Regions from separate parts of the Soonwooa sp. T0.1_25 genome, predicted to be linked through region 2. Evidence: riboswitches for the same ligand, from Rfam matches in the RefSeq annotation. Region 2 holds a riboswitch; the other holds the start of a gene.
What was found. Region 2 has a riboswitch for S-adenosylmethionine ahead of AC23MB_RS01810 (alpha/beta fold hydrolase). Riboswitches for the same ligand answer to the same signal wherever they lie in the genome.
Positions count from the first base shown of each region.

Region 1: it holds a riboswitch for S-adenosylmethionine, as region 2 does, so the genes downstream of both, AC23MB_RS08795 (hypothetical protein) here and AC23MB_RS01810 (alpha/beta fold hydrolase) in region 2, are expected to answer to the same signal.

Region 1 covers NZ_JBYFBZ010000005.1:117,598-123,823, forward strand. Annotated here, with positions in the region: gene AC23MB_RS08780 (hypothetical protein) at 1-386, shown strand, start outside; gene AC23MB_RS08785 (helix-turn-helix domain-containing protein) at 562-858, shown strand; gene AC23MB_RS08790 (hypothetical protein) at 848-2,278, shown strand; SAM-I-IV-variant riboswitch at 2,453-2,563, shown strand; gene AC23MB_RS08795 (hypothetical protein) at 2,691-3,089, shown strand; gene AC23MB_RS08800 (hypothetical protein) at 3,188-3,448, shown strand; gene AC23MB_RS08805 (hypothetical protein) at 3,476-3,859, shown strand; gene AC23MB_RS08810 (hypothetical protein) at 4,213-4,491, shown strand; gene AC23MB_RS08815 (hypothetical protein) at 4,491-5,366, shown strand; tRNA gene AC23MB_RS08820 (tRNA-Gln) at 5,938-6,008, opposite strand; gene AC23MB_RS08825 (AMP-binding protein) at 6,110-6,226, shown strand, end outside.
Region 2 covers NZ_JBYFBZ010000001.1:384,734-390,959, forward strand. Annotated here, with positions in the region: gene AC23MB_RS01800 (O-succinylhomoserine sulfhydrylase) at 1-886, opposite strand, end outside; gene AC23MB_RS01805 (ACT domain-containing protein) at 949-2,487, opposite strand; gene AC23MB_RS01810 (alpha/beta fold hydrolase) at 2,494-3,453, opposite strand; SAM riboswitch class I at 3,493-3,597, opposite strand; partial or broken gene AC23MB_RS01815 (glucose 1-dehydrogenase) at 3,871-4,677, shown strand; gene AC23MB_RS01820 (MGH1-like glycoside hydrolase domain-containing protein) at 4,887-6,226, shown strand, end outside.

The sequences.
Region 1 (6,226 bases), on a different contig from region 2:
GAAATTTTGATAAAATAGAAAATCTATACAATGAACTCATAGAACTAATTAATATCAGTCCTTCAAAAAAAGATTTTACTGAAGTCTTTAAAATTAACAATAAAATTCAAAATAAAATTAATCTTTCTAAACATTTTAACTCAAATAAACAATTTACTCTAAGTGATTATGGTTACTTAATCTCTACCCTTCAAGAATTCTTCATTGAAAGTATAAAACAAAACAATACAAAATATGATAATTGGTGGGCGGAAAGGTTCAAATTTGAAAGTATTGATAAGAGCTTTAAAGACATTAGAAAAATGAAAAGTAATGCAAAAAAAGATGTCAATAGAAAACCAAAATATAAAACTGAAATTGATTCTTTAAAAGATATTTTTTATTAAAATCCACAAAAACAGCAACTTTTTTTTCTGAAAAAATATTAAAATTATTCAAAAACCCTCTAATCATAAAGATTACAGAGGGTTATTTTTTTTTTAATTAACAATCACCAAAAATTTTTCCATCCTCAAAATCCACATTTTAATTGTTCCATTATTAATCAAATAAAATTACGTTATGGAAACATTAAAATTAGTACAGGTAACACCTGAAAGTTTAGCAGAAATTGTAAAAAATGCAGTTTCAAGTGAATTAGAAAGATTTTCAGATTTATTTAAAAAATCTGAATCAGATTCAGAGTATTTGACACGAGAAGAAGTTTGCAAGAGACTGAAAATCTCAAAAGGAACTTTAAACAATCGTAGTAGAAGTGGAGAAATACCTTCTCACAAAGTTGGGAGAAGAGTATTATACAGAAACTGCGAGGTTCAGGAGTATATTAACGGTCAAAAAAGAATGAGTTATGGAGAATAAAACAGTCCTCATTCAAAAAACCCTTCTAAAAGATTTGGAAGGGTTTATTTTAGAATTGAACGAATATAATAAACCTCATATCAAATTAGATATTGCCGTTTATTTTTTAAGTCTATTCATTAGCTTACCAAGTCATTACAGAAATACTGAAAAAGAAAATTATTTAGTTAGCTTAAATTCTGAAAAACTAAAAGGAATTTTCTCGAAATATACAAAGTATTTAGATTTTTTTATCGATAGTAAAATTATTGAAAAAGCCTTTAATTATTCTACGGATAAAGGAACAAGCAACCAATACAGATTAACAGAAAAGTATTTATTTGATGATATTATTGAATATATAATTACAGATAAATCTTTATTGAAAAAATTCGAAAAAGAAAAAAATAAAAAACTAAATGATAACGCTAATTCAATAAGTGACAAGAAAGAATTTCATCTCAAAAAGAGACCTCATTTAGTTCGGTATTTTGATGATAATTTAACAATAGATATAATGTTAGCTTTTGAGATAATTAAGCCCTACAAAGAGCTAAATTACGCCAAATATCAATCGGGAATGCAATTAATATCAGAGTATAATAAAAAAGACTGGAAATATTCTATTAATCCCAATTCTGATAATCGCTTACATACTAATTTAACCAGAACAAACAAAGAGTTAAGAAAATGTTTGTACTACAAAGAAGATAGATTAAGTGCAGTTGATATTAGAGCTTCTCAACCGTTCTTTTTTGCGGTTTTTCTAAAGGCTTTTTTAAAGAAAGATTACAAATTGGTTAAACAAATCGGAGCATCAAAATTAATATCTAAAAAGAAATTTGAGGAACTATGTAATTTAGATGTGGATAGAGACGAAATAATAGGATTCGTAGAAATTATTTTAACAGAAGATTTTTATACAAATTTTTCTAATCATTTAGAAATTCAAAATGATGAAGAAGGAAAAACTTATAAAATGAAAATCAATTACATCGAACCAAGAAGCAAATTAAAAAAAAGAAGGAAAATTGATTTTGAGCAACCAAGAATTAAAGAATCTTTTGAAACCAAAAGAGATTACGCAAAATCTGTAATGATGGAAGTCTTTTTCAGCAGTCCGAGAACAACAACAAAGGAAGCAAAACAATTTAGAACAATTTACCCAAGTATAAGTAAGATAATGAAATTTATAAAAGATGAATGTGTAAATTTTGATAAATTGTTAAGTCATATTGAATCGTACTGCTTATTAGATTATGTTGCTTTAAGAATTAACAAAAACCATAAAAACATGCCTATTTGGAGCATTCACGATTCTTTAGTAACCACTAAACAAAATATCCATTTATTAAAGGAAGAGGTAGAACAATTATTAAGTGAGGTAACAACAATAAAAAAAGATATATTAAAAGATATTATAGTAATAGACAATTGGTAATTAAATTATTATAATATTTATATTAGTAATACTTAATAAAAATTTACTCCTATTATTCCCTAATGTTGCCGATTTTATAAAATTAGCTGAAAATAATAATGCAAAATATTGATTAACAGTATTTTGCATTTTTATTTTAATATTTTGTCAAGAAAAAAATAATCTTTACTTTTACATTATCATCAAGACTAGTCTATAAAGACTGAGCAACCTGCTTGACCACAACAGGCGAAGGTGCTAAAACGATGTGATTATTTAACCCAAATAATAAAAATATGTTGTTTTCCTTCATTTTCAGTAAACATTTCCATAATTATTCAATTGAATACCATTCAGATAAAGATTTTAAAAATTCTCTATCAATAAAGTATTGTTATGTTATAAAATAACTTGAAAACCTCCGAGCCTACAAATGAAAATTAAAGAAACAAAAATCAAAACATTGCAAGCAAGTATTTTTATTGGTTTGGAGTATGGCTATACTCAAAAACAGATTGATGAAAATTTAGTTATTGAATCACTATCAGAATTACAAAAACAGCTTTCAAAAGAAAAAGATATTTATTTAAGTGCTTCTGTGTCAAAAACAGTAATTGTTTTGAATAACCAAAAAGAGCCACACCTTAAAATTGATTTTATTAATTATCCTAAATTTCCTTTAGATGAAAATATTTTTAAAGATGAGGTATTAATTATTGGAAAAGAATTAATGAAACAATTTAAGCAAAACAGAATATTAATTATTTATACAGACGAAACAGTTATGTTAGAACAATCAGAGGAAACAGACACTAGAATCAAAATTAAATAATAAAAAATAAAGAAAACCATAAATAATGTTTTCCTTATAAATTTAATTTAGCCAAGCTTTGTTAAGTAAAATAACTCATAACTATTAATTAATTCAACATGAAAACAATCAACAAAATTTTAACCCTGTTACTTTTAACCTTTACAGTCTTTTTAACTTTTATCATTTATAAACAACAAAAAGAAATTAACTCAATCAAAAAGAACATTAATGTAAAAAAAGATGTTTGGTCAAATCAAAGCTTTGACAGTTCATTTAACAATGATGAAATAAATGACAAAGTTTTGAATTTAGAAAGAGAAATTGAGGATTTAAAAAGCGAAGTAGAAACCTTAAAATTAAACCTCAATAATTTTTAATTGAATTAACATCAAACAAAAACTATAATGGAAAAACTACTTCAAGAATATTTTAATGATATATTAAATGAAATGAAGAAGTCTCAAAATGAAAGTGACAATTCAGGATTTTCAAAAGATGGAGAGGTTTACGTCAATCAGAATAATCTCCTCAGGTTTTTATTTTTTAGACTTTATTATGAGGATGACGATGAGTTGATAAGACTCTATAATAAAGAATTCCAAATAGGACTTACAGGAGAATATTTCCAACAACTTTATTTAGTTTGCTTTGACCGAATCTTTAAAAAAAGATTTGACATGTCACCTATTGGGGGAATTGAAAACAAAAAGGTTTTTATGAAAGGCAAAGTCTCTTTATTCAAAGGAAGATTAGTAATGACAGAAACGAAACTTACTATTATTAAATAACTACAATAATCATACAATTGACCAAAGATTGATTAAAGCATTTAATTGTAAACTGTAAATATATGGACATAAAAAGAAAGAAAATTTTAAATTTGTGAAAATTGAAATTGAGTGAATTAAAAAATTAATATAAATTCTTTATAGGAGCGTTGAACTCTGTTATTCTGTAAGAAATCGGCAAAATTTTAACAGCAAGAATAACAAGTCTCATGCACCGCCCCTCTGGGCGTGTGTTAGTAGGACTTGTTTGCTGTGGGCTTTGCCGAGCCTCTTACAACGATGTTTGAACCCACACGCTTTTTCTATTTAACAAACTTCATTTTGTGGGCTGATGAAATAAAAACTCAACTATTATGTTTATCGGAAAACAAACCCCCTACAAAATTAATACTGTATTAGACTTGTATGGAATTGGTTCTTATTCAACAACAGGGAAAGCCATTATGTTACTACTGAAACTATTGATGTTTGCTGTTCCATTCTATTTTGCTTATTCAATGTTTGACGATTTTGAATTTTCCTTTTTGAATATTTTGAAATTCATTGGATGGTTTATTTTAGCTCACTTTCTTCTTGAAACTCTATTTTTTGGATTTGTAACAGGATTTATGATAAGAAAGAAAACTGAATAATGAGGCTCATCAGATATATTCTCTTTATTCCAGCTTTATTTGCTGGAATGTTTTTGTCCAGAATAATTGATATAGTAACTGCGGTTTTATTACAAAAAAATGATTTTGGTACTTCGTTATCAATTTGGGCTGAATTTGTATCTACTTTAATTGCAGTAACAGTTGGTATTGAACTGGCTTTGATGGTGTATCCTAATAAAATTAAAAAGATTCCATTAGCTATTGTGGGCTTAGTTCTACTTTCCTTGGTATTATTAAGCATATATTCGGTATATGGATTAGACGAAGAGTTTGGAGAAACCACGAGAAGAGATAAGATTAAGTTGGTTTTTACGATAGTCGCTTATATGCTATCTTTTGGCTATTTTTTCAAAAAACATTTTCTCTCAAATGATTTTTTGAGTGAAGAAAAAGCTGAAAACAAAGAAAGGCAAAGCCAAAATAATTTTGACTATAGCAAAGAATTATTCAAAGTTTACTATTATGGTGACTTCTTTTTCTTCAATTTTTTCGGAAAATTTGATATGATAAATTTTGTCTTTGTAGATGAAGATAAATTTGATGAATTATTTGATGCAAATGTTAAAGGTGTACCTGTGTTTTTTAGTGTACAAAATAAAGATTTACAAACTTATAAAGATGAATATGGTAGAGATTGGTCAAGGCTTGAGAACGACAGCCTTTTTGCGGTATTCTTGTTTGAATATGTAAATTCTTTTAATACAGGAAATGTATCAGGTGTTAAGTTACTAAGTTTTAATAAGATTGAAGTCTATAAAAAGATTAGTTCGGAAAAAATTGAATTGTACTCAACGTGTATGGTGGGTGAGTTGAGAGAAAAGTTAAAAAATTCTAATAAATCCGAGACCAAATAGTATATACATAAACTACGCCCCCTCACAGGCAAAAGGAAAACCAATTTTTTTCAGCGGGTGGGGGCATTTTCAATTTGATTTCAAGTCAATTTTTTGGAAAAAATTCTTCAACTGAAAGTGATTTGATATGCTTAATAAGCCTTTTTAGATTCTATAGTAAATACATTAGATAAGTCGCAGGATTTGCTTTATGTAATTGAATTGCAATTAATTATGAATACTTTTTTGTCTTTTGTAAAGTTTTAAAAACCTTTTGCAATTGATTCAAATTATCCGTAAATATTGGTAGAGCATAATAGCAATATCCCAATGATGGTCAGAAGTTACATAATTTAGAGTGAATTTAAGAGATAATTATTTTACTTGTCAAAATCATTTATAAAACTTGTAACTGATTTAAACAATATGATTTTGTTTAGCAATGAAATCCTTGTTAAATCAAAATCCTGCTAATCAATCTAATGATTAATTATTTTTATTATCCTTGCCCCAAGCCTTGTCCTAAAGGCTAAAAATAGGAAAAATAAAAAAGCAACCAACTGAATATCAATTGATTGCTTGTTTTGCAATGTAGACCCACAGGGATTCGAACCCCAACAGACGGTACCAAAAACCGGAGTGCTACCGTTACACCATGGGTCTGTCGTTTATTGTGATGCAAATGTACGCCTTTTTTTCTAACTTCCAAAATATTTTGCAAAAAATTTCATAATTTTATACAAAATAATTTCATAAAAAAATCAATGTTAATCGACTGTTCTGATATTCAGCTAGATATAGTGAAGCCTAAAAATGACTTTGAAACAAAAGTTTTTGAATTTTTTCAAGAATGCCTTTCCGATAAGCCCACAACAAGCATA
Region 2 (6,226 bases):
GATATTTCACCAAATCGACATTTGGATGTGATTCTAAAAATTCCGCAACTTTGATTGCATTTTCACAATGTTTTTCAACACGAATTGCCAGAGTTTCCAAACTTTTGCTCAAAATCCAAGCGTTGAACGGCGACATCGCAGGTCCGGTGTTTCTCGCGAAAAGATAAATTTCACGAATCAAATCTGCCTTGCCAACTGCCACGCCACCTAAAACTCGACCTTGACCATCGATTAATTTGGTTGCGGAATGTACGACGATATCTGCTCCATACTTTATCGGTTTCTGTAAATACGGTGTCGCAAAGCAATTGTCCACAATAAAAATGAGATTGTGCTTCTTTGCAATTTGACCGAAAAATTCCAAATCTAAAACTTCAATTGCGGGATTGGTAGGCGTTTCTAAATATAAAATTTTGGTGTTCGGTTGGATGTATTTTTCGACATTTTGTGCGTCTTCGGCTTTGAAATAGGTTGTTTCGATATTCCATTTTGGGAAATATTTTGTGAACAAAGTATGCGTAGAACCAAACACCGATTGACAGCTCACAATATGATCGCCCGCATTCAATAATGCCACGAAAGTGGAATAAATTGCCGCCATTCCAGTTGCAAAAGCATAGCCCGATTCTGCCCCTTCCATTAATGCGATTTTATCGATGAATTCGGTGACATTTGGGTTCGAAAATCGGCTGTATAAGTTTTTGTCTTTTTCCTCGGCGAAGCTTGCACGCATATCTTCGGCATCTTCAAAAACGAAACTTGAAGTTAAATATAACGGCGTTGAATGCTCATCAAACTGGCTTCTTTCGGTTTGAGTTCTGATGGCGAGGGTTTCAAAGTTGGTTGTTGGTTGTTGGTTGCTGGTTGTTGGTATGTTTTCTGACATTTTTTCAATATTAAATTTGTCTTGCTTCTTGGTTCTTGGCTCTTGATTCTTGATTCTAGCATCTATTTTGTCTCACTGACTCTTAAAATATCACCGAAAACGCCGCGGGCAGTAACTTTTGCTCCAGCTCCAGCGCCCATAATAACAATCGGATTTTCGCCGTAACTTTCTGTGTAGATTTCAAAAATAGAATCGGAACCTTTTAATTGTCCCAAAGCAGAATTGGCAGGAACGGAAATTAATTTTACATCCAGTTCGCCTTTGTCTTGACTTAAATCGCCATGCAAATCGCCAACGTAACGTAAAACATGATAGGGTTCTTGTTCGTCTTTTATCTTTTGGAAAGTTTCGTCCAACTCATCTATTCGTGTCAAAAATTCGTCTTTTGAAATTGGAAGAAGCGGTTCTGTAACTAGGTTTTTGATATTGATATCTTCGAATTCGTTCATTAAATCTAATTCGCGAGCAAGGATCAAAAGTTTTCTTGCAACATCGTTTCCAGAAAGGTCTTCGCGCGGATCTGGCTCTGTAAAACCTTTGTTCATTGCTTCTTTTACGATGGTTGAAAATTTCTCATTACGAACAGAAAATTGGTTGAAGACATAACTTAATGTTCCTGAGAAAACCCCTTTTATTCTGGTGATATCTTCTCCCGATAAATGCAGTAATTTAAGCGTATCAATTAATGGTAAACCTGCACCAACATTGGTTTCGTATAAATATTTTTTATTATTTTTTGCAAGTTGCGTTCTGAAATTTCGATAATCTGAAATAGGTAAAGTATTGAAGATTTTATTTGATGAAACCACATCAAAACCGTTTTCGACAAATTTGGTATAGTTTTTTACAAAAGCTGGACTCGCGGTATTGTCCACAACAATTAGGTTTTCTAAGTTGTGCTCTTTTGTGTAACTGATAAGTTCTGAGATATTACTTTTAGTGTTCGAATAGTTTATTTTTTGTCTCCAATCGCTGCCAAAACCAGATTTGTTTAAAGCCATTTTTTTGGAATTAGAAATCGCAACGACTTTAAGATCAATTCTTTTTCTGTTCAAAATATCGTAGGCAGAATCTAAAATCTGTTCGATAAGTGTTGAACCAACATTTCCGTGACCAATTAAAGCTAAGTGAACAACTTTAGGTTTTCCGAAAAGTTCGGTTTCAATAATATTTTGAGTGATTTCGGTTTGATTGTCAGTTACAACAATGTTAACTCTACCAGTCGATGACACTTGGTTAAGCAACAAAGGATAAATCTTGTTGCGTTGAAGTTCCGACATGATTTTAGCATTTTGTTCCGAAACAAATCCAAGAACGCAAAGATTGTCAATGCTGTAAATATTACTCACTATGCCAGCTGCTTTTTCATTTTGGAATTCTTTCTTCAATAATGCCACGGCGTCCTCGGCATCTTTCTCATCAACCAAAACTGAAACACCATTTTCGATGGCTTGTTGAGAAATAACCCCAACGCTGATGCCACCTTTGTTAAGTGTTGTAAAGATTCGAGAGTCGATGCCGATTTGTCCAAGAAAGTCTTTGCCTTCAAAGTTGACTAAAGCTTTCTTTCTGTATATACTAATTGGATTTTGGTCTGTCATTTTGTTCTAATAAATACGTTTTAATAATTCTTGCAATTGTTCATACTCTATTAAAAATGCGTCGTGGCCGTGGATAGAAACAATTTCGTCGTAGAAAATATCTTCTTTATGTGTCTTAATTTTTTCGTAACATTTTTTGATTTCCGAAGCTGGAAAAAACAAATCTGTGTTAATCGCAATGAGGTTAATGTTTGCTTTTATTTTGGATAACACTTTTTCGTTAGTATCAACGGTCATCAGAAGATGGTTCATCAATTTGTAAGCTTTTAAACTAAATCTTTCGTTGAGACTTTTTCCGTGGTAGATTAACCAATCTTCGGACTCGCGCCTAGTATTTTCTTTTGTTAATTTACCCTCAAATCTTTCATTAAGCGATTCTGGCGTTCTGTAGCAAAGCATGGCGTGTGCTCTTGCTTTTTCTAGTGGTTTTTCAGGTGAGTCTAAAAGATATTTTTGAACCAAACATTGTGCATGTAACCAATCGTGGGTTTTGTAATCCGAAGCAATTGGGATAAATTTTTCGCTGATTTTAGGGTTGATGGCTAGCATTTCCCAACCGATGGAACCTCCTAACGAGCCACCAATAATGCTGTGTAAAGTTTTTATTTCTAAATTTTCTAAACCTTGTAAAAAAATCGCCGCAACATCTTTGGTTGTAAGATCTTCGTAATTATCGATAAAGAAATCATTATAACCGTTACCAGGTATGTTAAAACTAATAATACTATATTTTTTGGTAGAAATTATTTTTTGTGGACCAATAATGTTTTTCCACCAACCTTTGCTGCCAGACACTGTAGAGTTGCCTGTCAAAGCGTGGTTAACCAATACAATAGGTGCGGTGCCATGGGCTTTTCCGAATACTTCGTAGCTTAAAGGGATGTCAAAATTCTGTCCTGAAAATGATTTGTACTTAATATCTGTAGTTAAAAGTTCTTTTTTCAATGCTTTAATATTTTTTTTCATTGAAAATGCCTCTAAGAATGGTTGAGTAAAGAACTTCAGTTGTTATCTCTCCAAATACATGGTAGAACGTAGCACCTTCTTCGCTTTCGCAAAGGGTTGCTAAGGTTTCATAGGGTCTAGTCCCTCAACCTTTCTGGATAACATTTTCAATATGTGAAAGAGCGGTAATGCAAATGTATGAAAATTTTGATAATTCGATAAAATAATCTTAAATTTTTAAAAATTTAGAATAAATTATAGTTTTTGTAATATTAAAAGCAATAATGGTTTAAAATTATCGGCTAGCAATTGTTAGTGTTTGTAGAGTTTCTAAGATTTTTCTATTGAAAATTAAATTATTTTAATCTGGCAAATTTTTTAAAGAAATTAAATTTTCTCGTATGATTTTTGATAAAAAAGAATTCTAAAAAACATAAAATGGAAATAAAATTAAATGGACAAGTTGCAATCGTTACTGGTTCTAGCAGTGGAATAGGAGAAGGAATTGTAAAATGTTTAGCGGCTTCTGGCGCCATTGTCATTGTTAATCATTCTTCGGAACACTCGAAAGAAGCTGCACAAATCATTCTTGATGATATTTTTGTTAAAGGCGAACAAGGCATGCTAAGTCAATGTGATGTAAATAAAGAAGTTGAAGTCTAGGCGATCTTTCAAAAGACGATTGATACATACGGAACAGTTGAAATTCTTGTAAACAATGCTGGATTACAACAAGACGCAAAATTTATTGATATGACTTTAGCGCAATGGCAAAAGGTAATTGATGTTAATCTTACTGGTCAGTTTCTGTGCGCACGCGAGGCGATTCGGGAGTTTTTGAAAAGGGGGATGAATGATAAATCTATTTCGTTAGGGAAAATCGTAAACATCAGCCGTGTCCACGAAAATATTCCTTGGGCTGGACACGCCAATTATGCTTCAAGCAAAGGCGCCCTGCGAATATTGATGCAAACTTTGGCTCAGGAATATGGAAAAGATAAAATCCGAATCAACAATATTTGTCCGGGAGCCATCCAAACGCCTATTAACAAATCGGCTTGGGATAACGAAGCTTCTTTTAATGCATTGATGACTTTGATACCATATAATAGAATCGGAAAAGCAGAAGATATTGGAAATTTAGCAGTATTTTTATCAAGCGACTTTTCAGATTATATTACGGGAGCAAGCATCTACATCGATGGTGGAATGTCAACGTTAGAGAGTTTTTCGGATAATGGATAACGGAAAACAGTATTTTGGATTGGTTCTTTTTAATAGTCAAAAGAATGACAAATCTTCAAATATAGCCCCGATGGAACGGTATGTTTGAGCTCATTTTATTTTTTTTAAAAATATAATAGCGAGTAGTGACAGCGGGATTTGATGTCTAAGAATTCAATAATCTCGATGCTCCTAAAAATGAATCTGAAATGCTTCAGAAATAAAATTATATGACAGAACAAGATAAACTCAATAATCCAAATTGGAAAAAGTGGGGGCCGTATGTGAGCCACCGCCAATGGGGAAATGTGCGAGAAGATTATAGTAGCAATGGCGATGCATGGGGTTATACAACGCATGATCGCGCCGAAAGTTGGACTTATCGTTGGGCGGAAGAAGGAATTGCGGGAATTTCTGACGATAAGCAAATGTTGTGTTTTGCGCTTTCGTTTTGGAATAAAAATGACAAAATGATCAAAGAACGCTTCTTTGGGCTAAGCAATTACGAAGGTAACCACGGCGAAGATATTAAAGAGATTTTCTACTATATTGACAATACGCCGTCGCACAGCTATATGAAAATGGTGTACAAATATCCGATAAATGCTTTTCCGTACTATGATTTGGTGGCGACCAATGCCCAACGATCTAACAAGGAAATGGAATATGAGATTTTTGACACTGGCGTTTTTGACAAAGATGCTTATTTTGATATTTTTATTGAATATGCGAAAGTTGGAGAAGATGATTTTTTGATCAGAGTTGATGTCCATAATAGAAGCGACAAGGATGCGCCTTTGGTGGTGCTGCCGACGCTTTGGTATCGCAATAACTGGTCCTGGGGTTATAATACTTATAAGCCAAATCTAGGTTTTTCGAAAGATGCAGAAATCGATGTTCATCATGATAGTTTGTCAATAAAGAAATTGTACTCGAGAAGTCGCAACGTAGAACCTCTTTTTTGTGATAATGAAACCAATAGACCGAAACTTTTCGGTGAAGTTACAACTGGTAAGTTTTATAAAGACGGTATTAACGATTATGTTTTACGCGGCGGAACTTCTGTTAATCCAAATCGAGTTGGGACAAAATCGGCTTTTCGATGTGAGGAGATGATTCCTGCGAAAGGCAATAAAACTTTTGAATTTCGATTATCGCCACATATTATGGATGATGCATTTTGGGATTTTGAAGATCAGATCAATCATCGAATTCAAGAAGCGAATGATTTCTACGCAGGCATTCAGCAAGACGTAAAAGACGAGGACGAAAAAAATGTGCAACGACAAGCGTTTGCAGGACTTCTTTGGAATAAACAATTCTATCATTACAATGTTGGAAAATGGCTAAAAGGCGATCCTAACCATCCTGTAGAACGACAAGGTTTTGTAAGAAATGTCGATTGGCAGCATCTTCATAATAAAGATATTATTTCGATGCCTGATAAATGGGAGTATCCGTGGTACGCGACTTGGGATTTGGCATTTCATTGTGTGAGTTTTAGTCTGATAGATGCAGCTTTTGCGAAAAATCAATTGATGCTTTTGACCAAAGAATGGAATCTACATCC